2 regions of the Paenibacillus sp. FSL R5-0341 genome follow, and region 1 is predicted to be linked to the other one. Evidence: riboswitches for the same ligand, from Rfam matches in the RefSeq annotation. Region 1 holds a riboswitch; the other holds the start of a gene.
The links. Region 1 has a riboswitch for thiamine pyrophosphate ahead of thiC (phosphomethylpyrimidine synthase ThiC). Riboswitches for the same ligand answer to the same signal wherever they lie in the genome.
Positions count from the first base shown of each region.

Region 2: another riboswitch for thiamine pyrophosphate. It lies ahead of MKX75_RS02260 (ABC transporter substrate-binding protein); the one in region 1 lies ahead of thiC (phosphomethylpyrimidine synthase ThiC).

Region 1 covers NZ_CP150241.1:699,198-704,951, forward strand. The annotation lists gene MKX75_RS03305 (IclR family transcriptional regulator) at 67-810, shown strand; TPP riboswitch at 960-1,073, shown strand; gene thiC (phosphomethylpyrimidine synthase ThiC) at 1,495-3,273, shown strand; gene MKX75_RS03315 (aspartate/glutamate racemase family protein) at 3,608-4,309, opposite strand; gene MKX75_RS03320 (hypothetical protein) at 4,487-4,654, opposite strand; gene MKX75_RS03325 (zinc ribbon domain-containing protein) at 5,107-5,754, opposite strand, start outside.
Region 2 covers NZ_CP150241.1:460,401-466,154, forward strand. The annotation lists gene MKX75_RS02240 (TatD family hydrolase) at 1-722, opposite strand, end outside; gene MKX75_RS02245 (ABC transporter ATP-binding protein) at 805-1,713, opposite strand; gene MKX75_RS02250 (ABC transporter permease) at 1,751-2,509, opposite strand; gene MKX75_RS02255 (thiamine-binding protein) at 2,509-2,799, opposite strand; gene MKX75_RS02260 (ABC transporter substrate-binding protein) at 3,054-4,094, opposite strand; TPP riboswitch at 4,301-4,413, opposite strand; gene MKX75_RS02265 (VOC family protein) at 4,575-4,961, opposite strand; gene MKX75_RS02270 (hypothetical protein) at 5,188-5,697, shown strand.

The sequences.
Region 1 (5,754 bases):
GACCGTTTCTCATATAATTTATGTAACCAAGTTTCATGTGATGAAACATGAGGAGGGCATTATGCCATGGAAGATCGTAAGTTAACCGTCCGGGCTGTGGAACGGGCGCTGGATATATTATTATGTTTTACCACACGCAGTGATCTGGGACTCACCGAGATTGCCAGCCAGATTGGTTTGCACAAAAGTACAGTGCACCGCCTGATGGCTACGCTGGAGGATCGAGGGTTCGTGATCCGGGATGCGGCAACGGAGAAGTACCGACTTGGCATCCGAATCTGGGAGCTGTCAGCTCATATGTCCCGCAGTGATGATCCGGCTATTCTATTGCTGCCTGCGATGGAGCGACTGAGAGATCGATTGGGGGAGACGGTAAGTCTGTACCTGCGTGATGGCAGTGAACGGATTCGGATTCAGGCGGTGCAAAGTGATCAGGCGATTCGCCGTGTCGCTCCCGTTGGCGTTAGACTCCCGTTGTCTGTGGGGGCTTCCAGCAAAGTCCTGATGGCTTTTGCCACGGACGATGATCGTGAAGAACTGATGAATGGACCGGAATGGCCAGTGTTTATTGATCCGGCGGTGTATTTGGCGCAGATGGGAGACATCCGGGATAACGGATATGCCACAAGTTATGAGGAACGTGAGCCGGGGGCTGCCGCGGTATCGGTACCAATTATGGATCGCAGAGGCAATATTGCAGCTGCCCTCTCGGTCTCGGGACCTGTCAGTCGACTTTCACAGGAGACTTTGCATGAATATGCACCTGTATTAAAGGAATCGGCTACGCAGATGGGGCTCATGTTATCCTGATGTTGATGTAAGGTTCGTCTCCAATGGAGTTTGATCATTTGGAATATAAAGGTTGTTTTTATGTTCCGGTTGCGCTAATCTGTTATGGACGGCCCATCGGGGCCAGCTTCATTGAATATGAACTGCGGCGTGTGTATGCTGCAACTTGTTAACGTTACTGGGGGAGTCCGAATTGTCCGGACTGAGACGGAATCGCATGAGATTCCGGACCCTTTGCACCTGATCTGGATCATACCAGCGTAGGGAAGTAATCGGCGATATGACCACAACCACCACATGATGTGACCCTTGTAGTCTCCGTTAAGGAGCTGCATGAAGGTGCATTATTGGTGATGGACATTAAAAGTCGGTTCCTTCGGGGACCGGCTTTTTTATATACAGTGAACGGGCGATATAGCACATACTCCATGGACTTCTTTTTCAGTAACCTGCGAAAGTGGATTAGGCCAAAGAGAGAAGTCGCCATAGATCCATGATCTGTGGTAACCTCCGTTCTGTTGTTAACTGTACATGAATGATGTCTCCCCTGGTCTGGCGTAGGATCGCTCTTTCTTCTCTGCATTGCGCATGATTTGGGACAGGTACGTAACCAAGTTAATGATGATACCAACCAAACCAAGCGAACGAACACTGAGGAGGAGACAATCGAACATGAGTACAGGAAATCAAACGGGACAACAAGCGATGGAACAGGAACATAACGGTCAGCAGGTGGAAAAGGAAACAAGCGCGGCCGGACGGGTTCAGCCCTTTCCGGGTAGCCGTAAAGTCTACATTCAGGGCTCACGGCCGGACATTGCTGTTCCGGAGCGTGAAATAGCCCTTCATGACACGAATACTCCCCAAGGGGTGGAGCATAACGAACCGCTGCGTGTCTACGATACGAGCGGCCCCATGACTGATCCCGCATTTCACGCGGATATCCGCGCAGGTCTACCAGCTCTGCGCACCCGTTGGATCACAGCGCGTGGTGATGTCGAAGCTTACCAAGACCAACCGGAGGATAACGGACTGAAGCCCGGAGGAAAGAGAGCTGGAGCCGAAGAGTACCCTGGATTGCGCGGAAAACCGCTACGGGCACAGCCAGGACGCTGTGTGACTCAGATGCACTACGCGAGGCAGGGAGTCATTACGGCAGAGATGGAATTTGCCGCCATTCGTGAAGGCGTGGAGCCGGAATTTGTGCGGCAGGAGCTGGCGAGTGGACGGGCCATTCTGCCATCCAACATCAATCACCCGGAGAGTGAGCCGATGTTGATCGGTCGTCATTTTCACGTGAAGATCAATGCCAACATTGGTAATTCTGCCGTATCCTCTTCCATCGAGGAAGAGGTGGAGAAGATGACTTGGGCGGTACGTTGGGGATCGGATACCGTGATGGATCTGTCCACAGGCAAAGACATTCATACGACCCGGGAATGGATCATCCGCAATTCACCAGTGCCGATTGGCACGGTGCCGCTCTATCAGGCGCTGGAGAAGGTGAATGGCGAAGCGGAAGCGCTGACCTGGGAGTTGTACCGTGACACCCTCATTGAGCAGGCAGAGCAGGGCGTGGATTACTTTACGATTCATGCAGGCGTGCTACTACGTTATATCCCGATGACCGCCAAGCGAATGACAGGCATTGTGTCTCGAGGCGGGTCCATTATGGCAGCATGGTGTCTTGCGCATCATCAGGAGAATTTTTTGTACACCCATTTTGAAGAAATCTGCGAGATTATGAAAAGGTATGATGTGGCATTTTCACTGGGAGATGGACTTCGTCCAGGCAGTATCTACGATGCCAACGATGAAGCGCAGATGGCGGAACTGGCTACGCTCGGGGAGCTGACGCAGATCGCGTGGAAGCATGATGTGCAGGTGATGATCGAAGGTCCGGGGCATGTGCCGATGCATAAGATCAAGGAGAATGTGGACTTGCAGATGGAAATCTGCAAAGAAGCACCGTTCTACACACTTGGGCCGCTAACGACCGACATTGCGCCAGGATACGATCACATCACGTCCGCCATTGGGGCGGCTATGATTGGCTGGTTCGGCACGTCCATGCTCTGTTATGTTACGCCAAAAGAACATCTGGGCCTGCCCAACAAGGATGATGTGCGCGAAGGGGTTATTGCCTACAAGATCGCTGCTCATGCCGCCGATCTGGCGAAAGGCCATCCACGTGCTCAACGCCGAGATGATGCATTGTCCAAGGCGCGCTTCGAGTTCCGCTGGAGGGACCAATTCAATCTGTCTCTGGACCCGGAACGGGCATTATCCTACCATGATGAGACGCTGCCGGCAGAAGGCGCCAAAGAAGCTCATTTCTGCTCCATGTGCGGACCGAAGTTCTGTAGCATGCGCATTACGCAGGACATTCGTGCCTTTGCAGCGGACAAAGGATTGTCTGATCATGAAGCTGTAGCAGCGGGCATGCAGGAAAAGGCCGAGGAGGAGTATCGAACACGTTCCTAGGCGTCACTACAGCGTAAGCTGGGCAGTCTGAAATAGAGATAAAGCCGTCCCTCTCTGTCATTGCAGAGAAGAACGGCTTTTTTTGCTGTGACATGAGTTTATTTTAAACTAGGCTAGCGCTCTCCATGTTATTCAGAATTAGCTTTATGATTGTTCTGTGTCCATATCTTATACAGAATGCCTGCGATAACAAATAGGAGGGCGTCACTGAGCTTAGGAGCTCCTCCATATAGAAATGCAGAACAGGAAAAACCCACTATGAATAGTACTATAATATAGAGGGAACGCATATTAGTTCACCTCGTTAATTAGTGGTGTTAGTTAGTAAGTGGTTTCATTGCGGAGCCACGCCCAAATGCTTCTCCAAATACGTTGCAAGCAATGCCAGCGGGCTATGGGTTGCCAAGCCCGTATCTGTTGCAACCTGTGCAGCAGCGGGAGCCATAGAAAGCTGGGCTGCGATTACCCTTTTACCCGGATACTGTTCAGCAATCTGTTGTAAGCCTTCACGTACCGCTTCGAGGTACCCTTTCTGATCTCCACGCATAATCAACTCAAATGTCCCCGGGATGCACACCGCTTCCGTCTGAGATACCTTGGCGACGTGTAATTGCCCACTCTCATTCTCTTGCTCATGCTTTTGCTGTAACGCCTGATTCACCCGTACCATCGTTCCTTCAACAGTTGCCGGGTTGGTGAACACGATGATGAACTCTCCCGGTACTCTCCGCATTTCCTGCAATAGCGGATCATCTATGCCAATCACCGGCACGGGGACCTGTTTGGCTTCCTGCTCCAATACTGTCGCAAATAGGGTGCAAGTGACCAGAATGGCATCGGCATGACACTCAGCGATCCATTGGAGCGTCTGGGCTACCTTCTCATGAATAACGGCATCGGAAAAGTCAGCGTCATGTTTAAGACGGTCCAGACCTGGATCGACGTAATGGACCAATTCAACTTCATAAGGAGCAAGCGTCTCTTCAATTAAGGCGATGTTGGAATAATGAGCGTGAAAACAACCAATGGTGATCATGTGATAAGTCCCCTTTTACAGTTCGGATATGTCATGGATCTCGTAGATATTTAAACCATTATAAAAACATGACTGAGGACTGTACAGTCGTATATTGCTCAACGCCAATAACCGCCATTCCGCCAAGCTGCGGAAAGACGGTTGATAACCGGACTCGAATACGGTCAGGTGTCCATTTTATCGAAGGGAAGGAGAAGCATTCTTCTTCGCCATTTTTTGCTGTAGAATTTCATGAAAGGATAGACCTTGAGTGTTCTCATTCTCCTTTTTAGGAGCAGTGGTCGCCGTGTTGCGCGGATATTGGTGGTGGTACGGGATCATTTGCTGAATAGGCATGCGGATCATCTTGGTTCCTCCTTTGATGCATTTTTTGAATTATGTATTTCGACTGGTGATATTGCCAGGTGCGCATATAGGTACATATGACTTGTTAGACGAAATAGATGACTTTAGAATGTAATTCCAATTGGATTGTAGTGATTTTACCCGGTTTTAAGGAGATGTAAACGTTTTTAGGGAAATTCAGGAGGAAAGGACCTGATATGAAAGGTTAGATATGGGAGGATCGAATTGGTTGTTATGCGAATAGTCCCAATTTTAAGGAAGTCAATGGTACCCGCATATGAGGCATATTGTCTGGTTGAATAGGTAGGTTACGTGCTAACTAACTTGGTACTATAGGCGGTTGTATCATGGGTTAAACATCAAAAAAACCGCCGAGCGAACCCGGCAGCTTGTGTGATATGAAGAAGGATGTGAGGATGCTTTTACCCTGTTTGAGATGCATAGTATTGTCTTTATCTACTTTGGCGAACGGCAATGTATATATCGACTTGTACACTTTCAGGATTCAGACTGCGTTCATCATACAATTCGAAATCTCCTGTGAACGTACGATCGCTTTGTTTATCCCATGCCCACACGGCTCCCCATGCTTCGCCAACAACCTCTGCCATCGGTCCTTTTCTGGAAGTGAATACGGCGTAAGTCGCAGGAGGGAGCAGAATATCATTGAATCCTTCAGGTAATGTTTCATCGGAGCTGACCTCATGCCCCACTAGTATGGTGTACTCTCCGGTAATGCCATCCGTGTAATCCGCGTAACAGCCATAGCGGGTAGCTTCAGGTGCAGGGAGGTGCTCTGAGGCAAAATAATTGTTCCAGAGTCTCTGAATACAGCCTTTGCCACTGATCTCAATGGCATTGGTTGTGCGGGCGGATACGCCTGCAAGACGTTTGCCGGGGAGCGTGACATAACGAACGGGCTGGGCAGATAACAAGGGATGGATTGTAACCTGACCCGGTATAGCAGAAGTGGTAGAGTTTTCAACCAGAGATTCTGCATGCTGATCCGTTGTATTCGTGCGCCAACGTTTCAAAAAAGGAAGCTGGTTTCGCAACATCGAACGAGCGGACTCCTCGTCCATGCCCTCGTCCTTCAGAAT
Region 2 (5,754 bases), 240 kb from region 1:
GCCGGGTGTGTCATTCGTCCCTGAAATGGTCCTTCGAAGGGCCAAGGTCCGTCGGTCTCGGCCATCACTTGTTCCGATGGATACTGCCGGGCGAGTTCACGGATCTCTTCTTCATACCGAATATCCGGCGTGAAGGAGATGAAATAGCCATTGTCCGCCATACGCCTTATGGTTTGGCGAGATCCTTTGAACCAGTGGAAATGAGCGCGTCGGAATTGATATTTCTCCAGCAGATCACAGACGATATCCGCATCATCGTATACCGCATGAAGGACAAGTGGTTTGTTGTGCTTTTTGGCGAGTTGGATGAAACGTTCGAGCAGTTCGATATACCCGCTCTGATCGAAGTGCTGTCCTGCCTGCTCGGCTTCCATACGGTTGTAATAGGGAAGCCCAACTTCTCCTATGGCTATGGCTTGTCCCATATGCTTCTCAATCCATTGGAAGAACAGGTCCATTTCTGGAACGGAGGGCAGTTCCTGTTCCGGATGGAAACCGAAGGCCGGATAGATGGTGCCTGGATGTTGTTTTGCAAGCTCCAGATTGGCCTGGGCAGAAGCAAGATTCATGGACACGGCGATGACTGCTTCGACTTGCTGAGACGGGAAAGATAGCAGCATCTCACGCTGTTCATCAGGCGTATACTGATCGAAGTGAATATGAGCATCAATTAAGGGCGCGAAAGCTTGAGCATGCACGAGGGAATTCCTCCTTGTGTTCATTTATATTTTAACTATGTTACGCAGAATTTCTTATGGCGGATCACCCATTAAAGGAAAATAATAACTTAAAAAACCCGCGCTATTATGATAGGCGGGCTTTCTGCTGTTCTTCTCTCATCCACTGTGCAATCTGCCGTTTACGCTCAAGGAATGCGGACTCCTCCGTAATTTCTTCTCGTCTTGGGCGATCAAAAGGAACATGTACTTCGTGCAGCACCGTTGCAGGTCGGTTGGATAACACATAGACCCGATCGGCAAGCAGCAATGCTTCTTCGATGTTGTGGGTGATGAACAGCACCGAGCGGCGGTTCTGTTCCCAGATATCGAGCAGCCAGCGCTGCATGTCGCTACGTGTCAGGGCATCCAGCGCGCTGAAAGGTTCGTCCAGCAGCATCAGTTCCTGCGGACTGAGCAGGGCACGCAAAAAGGCAGCACGCTGCTGCATTCCGCCCGACAGCATATGAGGATAGGCCTGCTCAAACCCAGCAAGACCCACGCTGCTTAACCACTTTCGAGCCTCTGCAAGTGCTTCGGCCCGAGGGGGAGCGCTGGAAGCTACTTCACCAGCAAGTAGTACGTTATCTTCAATGGTACGCCAAGGGAAAAGAGCAGGCTGTTGTGGCATGTAACTGATCTTGCCACGTTGGCCGGTCACATTGAGATCATTCATCAGCACTTGCCCTTCCTGGGGCTTCAGCAGACCGCCGATGATATGGAACAGGGTGCTTTTGCCGCAGCCAGAAGGCCCAACAATAGCGACAAACTCGCCTTGCTCCACAGTCAGGGACAGGCCGTTCAGAACCGATAATCTGCTCCGTCGTTCGCGGAATGAGGCATGAACATTAACAACGTCCAGTGCAGGTGGAACAAGAGCAGGAGTAGCATTGGCAGGTTGATCAGGGGTAGCCGAGTGAAACTTTTCACCATGCTTGGGCTCCATTACGCTTGCTCCTCCTCTAGGCAGGACTTGTCCGTCCTGTTGCCGATTCATATGATCATCACTTCCTAATATACAGATTACATCTTTACTATCGCTTCTGTGGCCGCCAGCGCACGAGCAGCTTCTCCAGCAGCGCAATGAGCAGGAAGAGCAGCAAGCTGAGCGCGACAATAATCATGATCGCCACGAATAGGCGGTCCGTACGATAAGCTGACTTTTGCAGCATCATATAATAACCAATACCCTTGTCTGCACCAATCCATTCGGCGATGATGGCACCCATCACGCTATAGGTAGCGGCGATTTTGACACCGGAGAACACGGATGGCAGCGCATGGGGAAGCTCCAGCTTCCAGAAGATCTGATGACGTTTCGCACCAGCCATGCGCATATAGTTCATCATCGCTGCATCTGTACGGGTCAAGCCGTCCATGGCCGCCACTGCAACGGGGAAGAAACAGACCAGGATGATCGTAATCAGCTTGGGCAGCAGCCCGAATCCGAACCAGATTAAGAGGAGCGGTGCGAGCGCGATGGTCGGGATATTTTGACTAAGAATAAGTAAAGGATACAGGGCTGACTTGAGAAAAGGGACCAAATGCAGCACCATCGCAATCAGCAATCCGACCGCTGTGCCAGCCGCAAATCCGATCAGCGTTAACTGAATGGTTGCGGAGGCATGCATGCCAAGTCGCTCGGCCTGGGTTGTCGCTTCGCGGGCGATGTCGGACGGTGCAGGCAGCATCCATTTCTCAATATGGAACAGGGAGACGGCTCCCTGCCATATCGCTATAAAGAGAATAACCGCCACAATGGGCGGCCATACACTTTTGAAATAGGCAGGCATTAGCGATACTTCTCCGTCAGGGTATCCATGCTGAAGCCAGTAGGGCTATGGGCGATTTTGATCTGAGAGATGATGCTTGGGCTGCCAGCCTCTACGAGTACCTCGTGCATTTTACGGACAACCTCGAGCAGTTCTTCCAGTTCCCCCTCCATCGTGGTGTCGAGCGCGTTCACCTGATACTTCAGGCCAGATTGCTGAATAACTTCAATGGCACGATCTACGTAAGGATAAGAGTTCTCGCCATTTGGCGTTTTCGGAATAACCTGAATGCTAAGTAGTGTGCTTGCCATGAGAGATCACGGCTCCTTTCGTGATAAATTGCATGAATTGAACCAGATTTACACTTATAACTTCGATTGCAGTACCCTCTTCCGATCACTGTTATCCCCGGATTTCTTTAATGAATTCTAATGGAAGAAATCCGGGGATAGCATATGCTTCCGAAGGAGCTTTCTTTCAGAAAGCTTTTAGGTGGGCGCTTCGCTTCTTCAGATGGGTTCTGCACTCTTCGTTCTTGTGTGAAAAAGTTAAACTTAAGCAATTTTTATTGGGGTAAAAACTCGTTTGTATATGCTTTGCTCACATCGATCTGTTCATCCAGCAGTTGTTTGCTAAACATCCAGTCGGTGTAGTTCTGCCACACTTCCTGTTTTTGTTCACCCCAGCGTGGGGCGTCATCTGTGTACTTGGGACTGAGCCATTTCTGGCTTGCCAGTACCAATTCCTTGTCCAGATCCGGTACAGCTTTGATCAGAATGTTCGCTGCATCTTCGGGATGATCAATCGCGTATTGATATCCTTCGGAAGTGGCTTTCAAGAATGCTTTCACCAGCTCAGGATCGTTCTGAATCGTCTGCTCGTTCGTTACGAGGACAGGTGTGTAGTAATCCAGTGCATCTGAATAATCTTTCACATATAACATGTCGATCGGTTCTCCGCGCAGTTCGGCTTCAATACCCGTCCAAGCGTAGAAAATCCACGCGAAATCGATGTCCCGTTTGACTGCGGTGAAAAAGTCAGCGTCACCCATGTTAATGTTTTTCACTTTGGATACATCAGCTCCGTCGCCCTCCATAATGGATTGCATCACGGCTTCTTCAACAGGAGAGCCCCAACCGCCATAAGTTTTACCTTCAAAATCTTTGGGTGACTTGATATTTCGATCCGCCGGAGCAGCGAACCCGGATGTATTATGCTGAATAACTGCTGCAATGGAGACGAGTGGAACACCCTGTGTGCGGGCTTGAGTTACACTCTCCTGATAACTTACGCCAAAAGGCACTTCATTCGATGCAACCATCGTATCTGCTCCACCAGCACCTGGTTGAACAATCTCCACGTTCAAGCCTTCTGCCTTATAAAAACCTTGATCCACGGCCGCATACAGGCCGGTATGATTCGTATTCGGTGTCCAGTCGAGCACCACTCTAATATCTTTCAGAGCGGCAGTGTCACCTTCGTTGCTGCTTTCCGTATTCGTGCTGCCGTTCTGTTCTGCCGGGGCAGCTTCTTTGCCGCCACATGCGGCCACCGTCACCAGTAGTACGCATAAGAGCAACAATCCCATTGTTTTACGCCAATTCATTTTTGATTCTCTCCTTCGGTATGTCCGGCCGATTGGCACGGGTACTCCTTGGCTTCATATCCAATCATCTTGCATAAATCGACAGATTTATACCAGTTGGATCTGGATGACTTATTTTTGTTTCGATAAATAAAACAAAAAAAGCGTCCCGTAATCCGGGACGCGTGCAGGCGTTAGAGAGGTGGCGTTCAGCCATAGGGCTGTGCCATTTCGATATACTCCGATTCCTACGCTGGCATGATCCAGATCAGGTCTAAGGGTTAGTATCTTGGTGGGATACACTCTCAGCCGGCCAATTCCGACTCCCCTGGGAAACTATGAAGTTACGGGCATTACTAGGTGTAATTATAGGCCAGCGGGTGGAACGTGTCCAGTCAGGAACTGGATAGAGTGCGGTCGGAGTGGAGCATGCCATCCATCAAACGAATTACAGAGGTCATTATTGAACCGTCCTAACTGTCCACACTCCAGCTGAATTTCTCAACGTTGGAAGAATTCGATCCATTCTTTCTCCGGACCATAGATGAAGAAATAACGGTAACCGTTAGGCAGTGTGATGATTTCTCCATCGATAAATTCGGCTTCGGTGGCTTGGACGCGTTTGTACTCAGAATCAAGGTCATCTACATGGATGGCAAAATGGTGCACCGTACCTTCGGCAGGCAGCTTGTCGCTGTACCCTTGAATTAACTCTATTTCCGTCTCATTGCTTCCATTGAAGCCGAGGAAGGCAAGCTGAATGACGCCGTTTGTATGTGTCACCCGGTCTTTCAGTTCCAGTCCAACAACCTCCGTATAGAAACGGAGTGTGGTATCCAGATCACGAACGGCAATGCCGACGTGGTCGATGCGCTTTTGAAAACTCATCGTAGTAATCCCCCTTATGATCCGTGAATGTATTTTTGACCAACATTTCCCTAGCATATTAAGGAGTATGATAGTTGTATAAAACCTAGCTGTCAAGTAGGGATTAGTGATATGTACACGTGTGAAATTGAGCTGGAGTAACCATCTATTTATTATGTAGTTCACAGAATGTTCACTTATGTGGTGGGGTTCATCATCTCTATAATTACGAAGGTAAACAGAGAGGATGAGAGAATTGCCAACAAGCAAGAAGGAACAAATTATTTTCGGATTAATGATGTGTACAGGGATGGTCGTGGTCATGATGTTCTTCAATCTATGGCACAGTGGGTTACTCGGTAAGATGTCCCCGCTTGAAATAATGCTTCAATTCATATTGTGTTTTGTCATCGCGTTTCTGGTGGAATCCTTCATTGTTGGCCCTGTGGCGAGAAAGATTGCATTCTCCTTGCCTTTCGACAAGTCCAACAAGATTCTTGGTGTGCTCGCCATGTCATTTTTTATGGTAATTGGCATGGTTCTGATCATGTCCATGTATGGAATGATCTCGGCATATCTTGCGGATCAGTTAAGTGGGGGTTCCATATTCCGTACCTATCTTCAGACGATCGCTCGTAACTTCAGCTTGGCACTTCCATATCAGTTGATCGTTCTGGGGCCACTCGTCCGATATGTATTCGGTAAATTTATCAAGGATAACGGGCCCGTAATGCCTGTCGTTAACAAAAGTGTGTGATTCAGATGGGCCTAAAGTATTTCCTGGGCAATCTTGTGCAAAAGAATAGTTCGCATG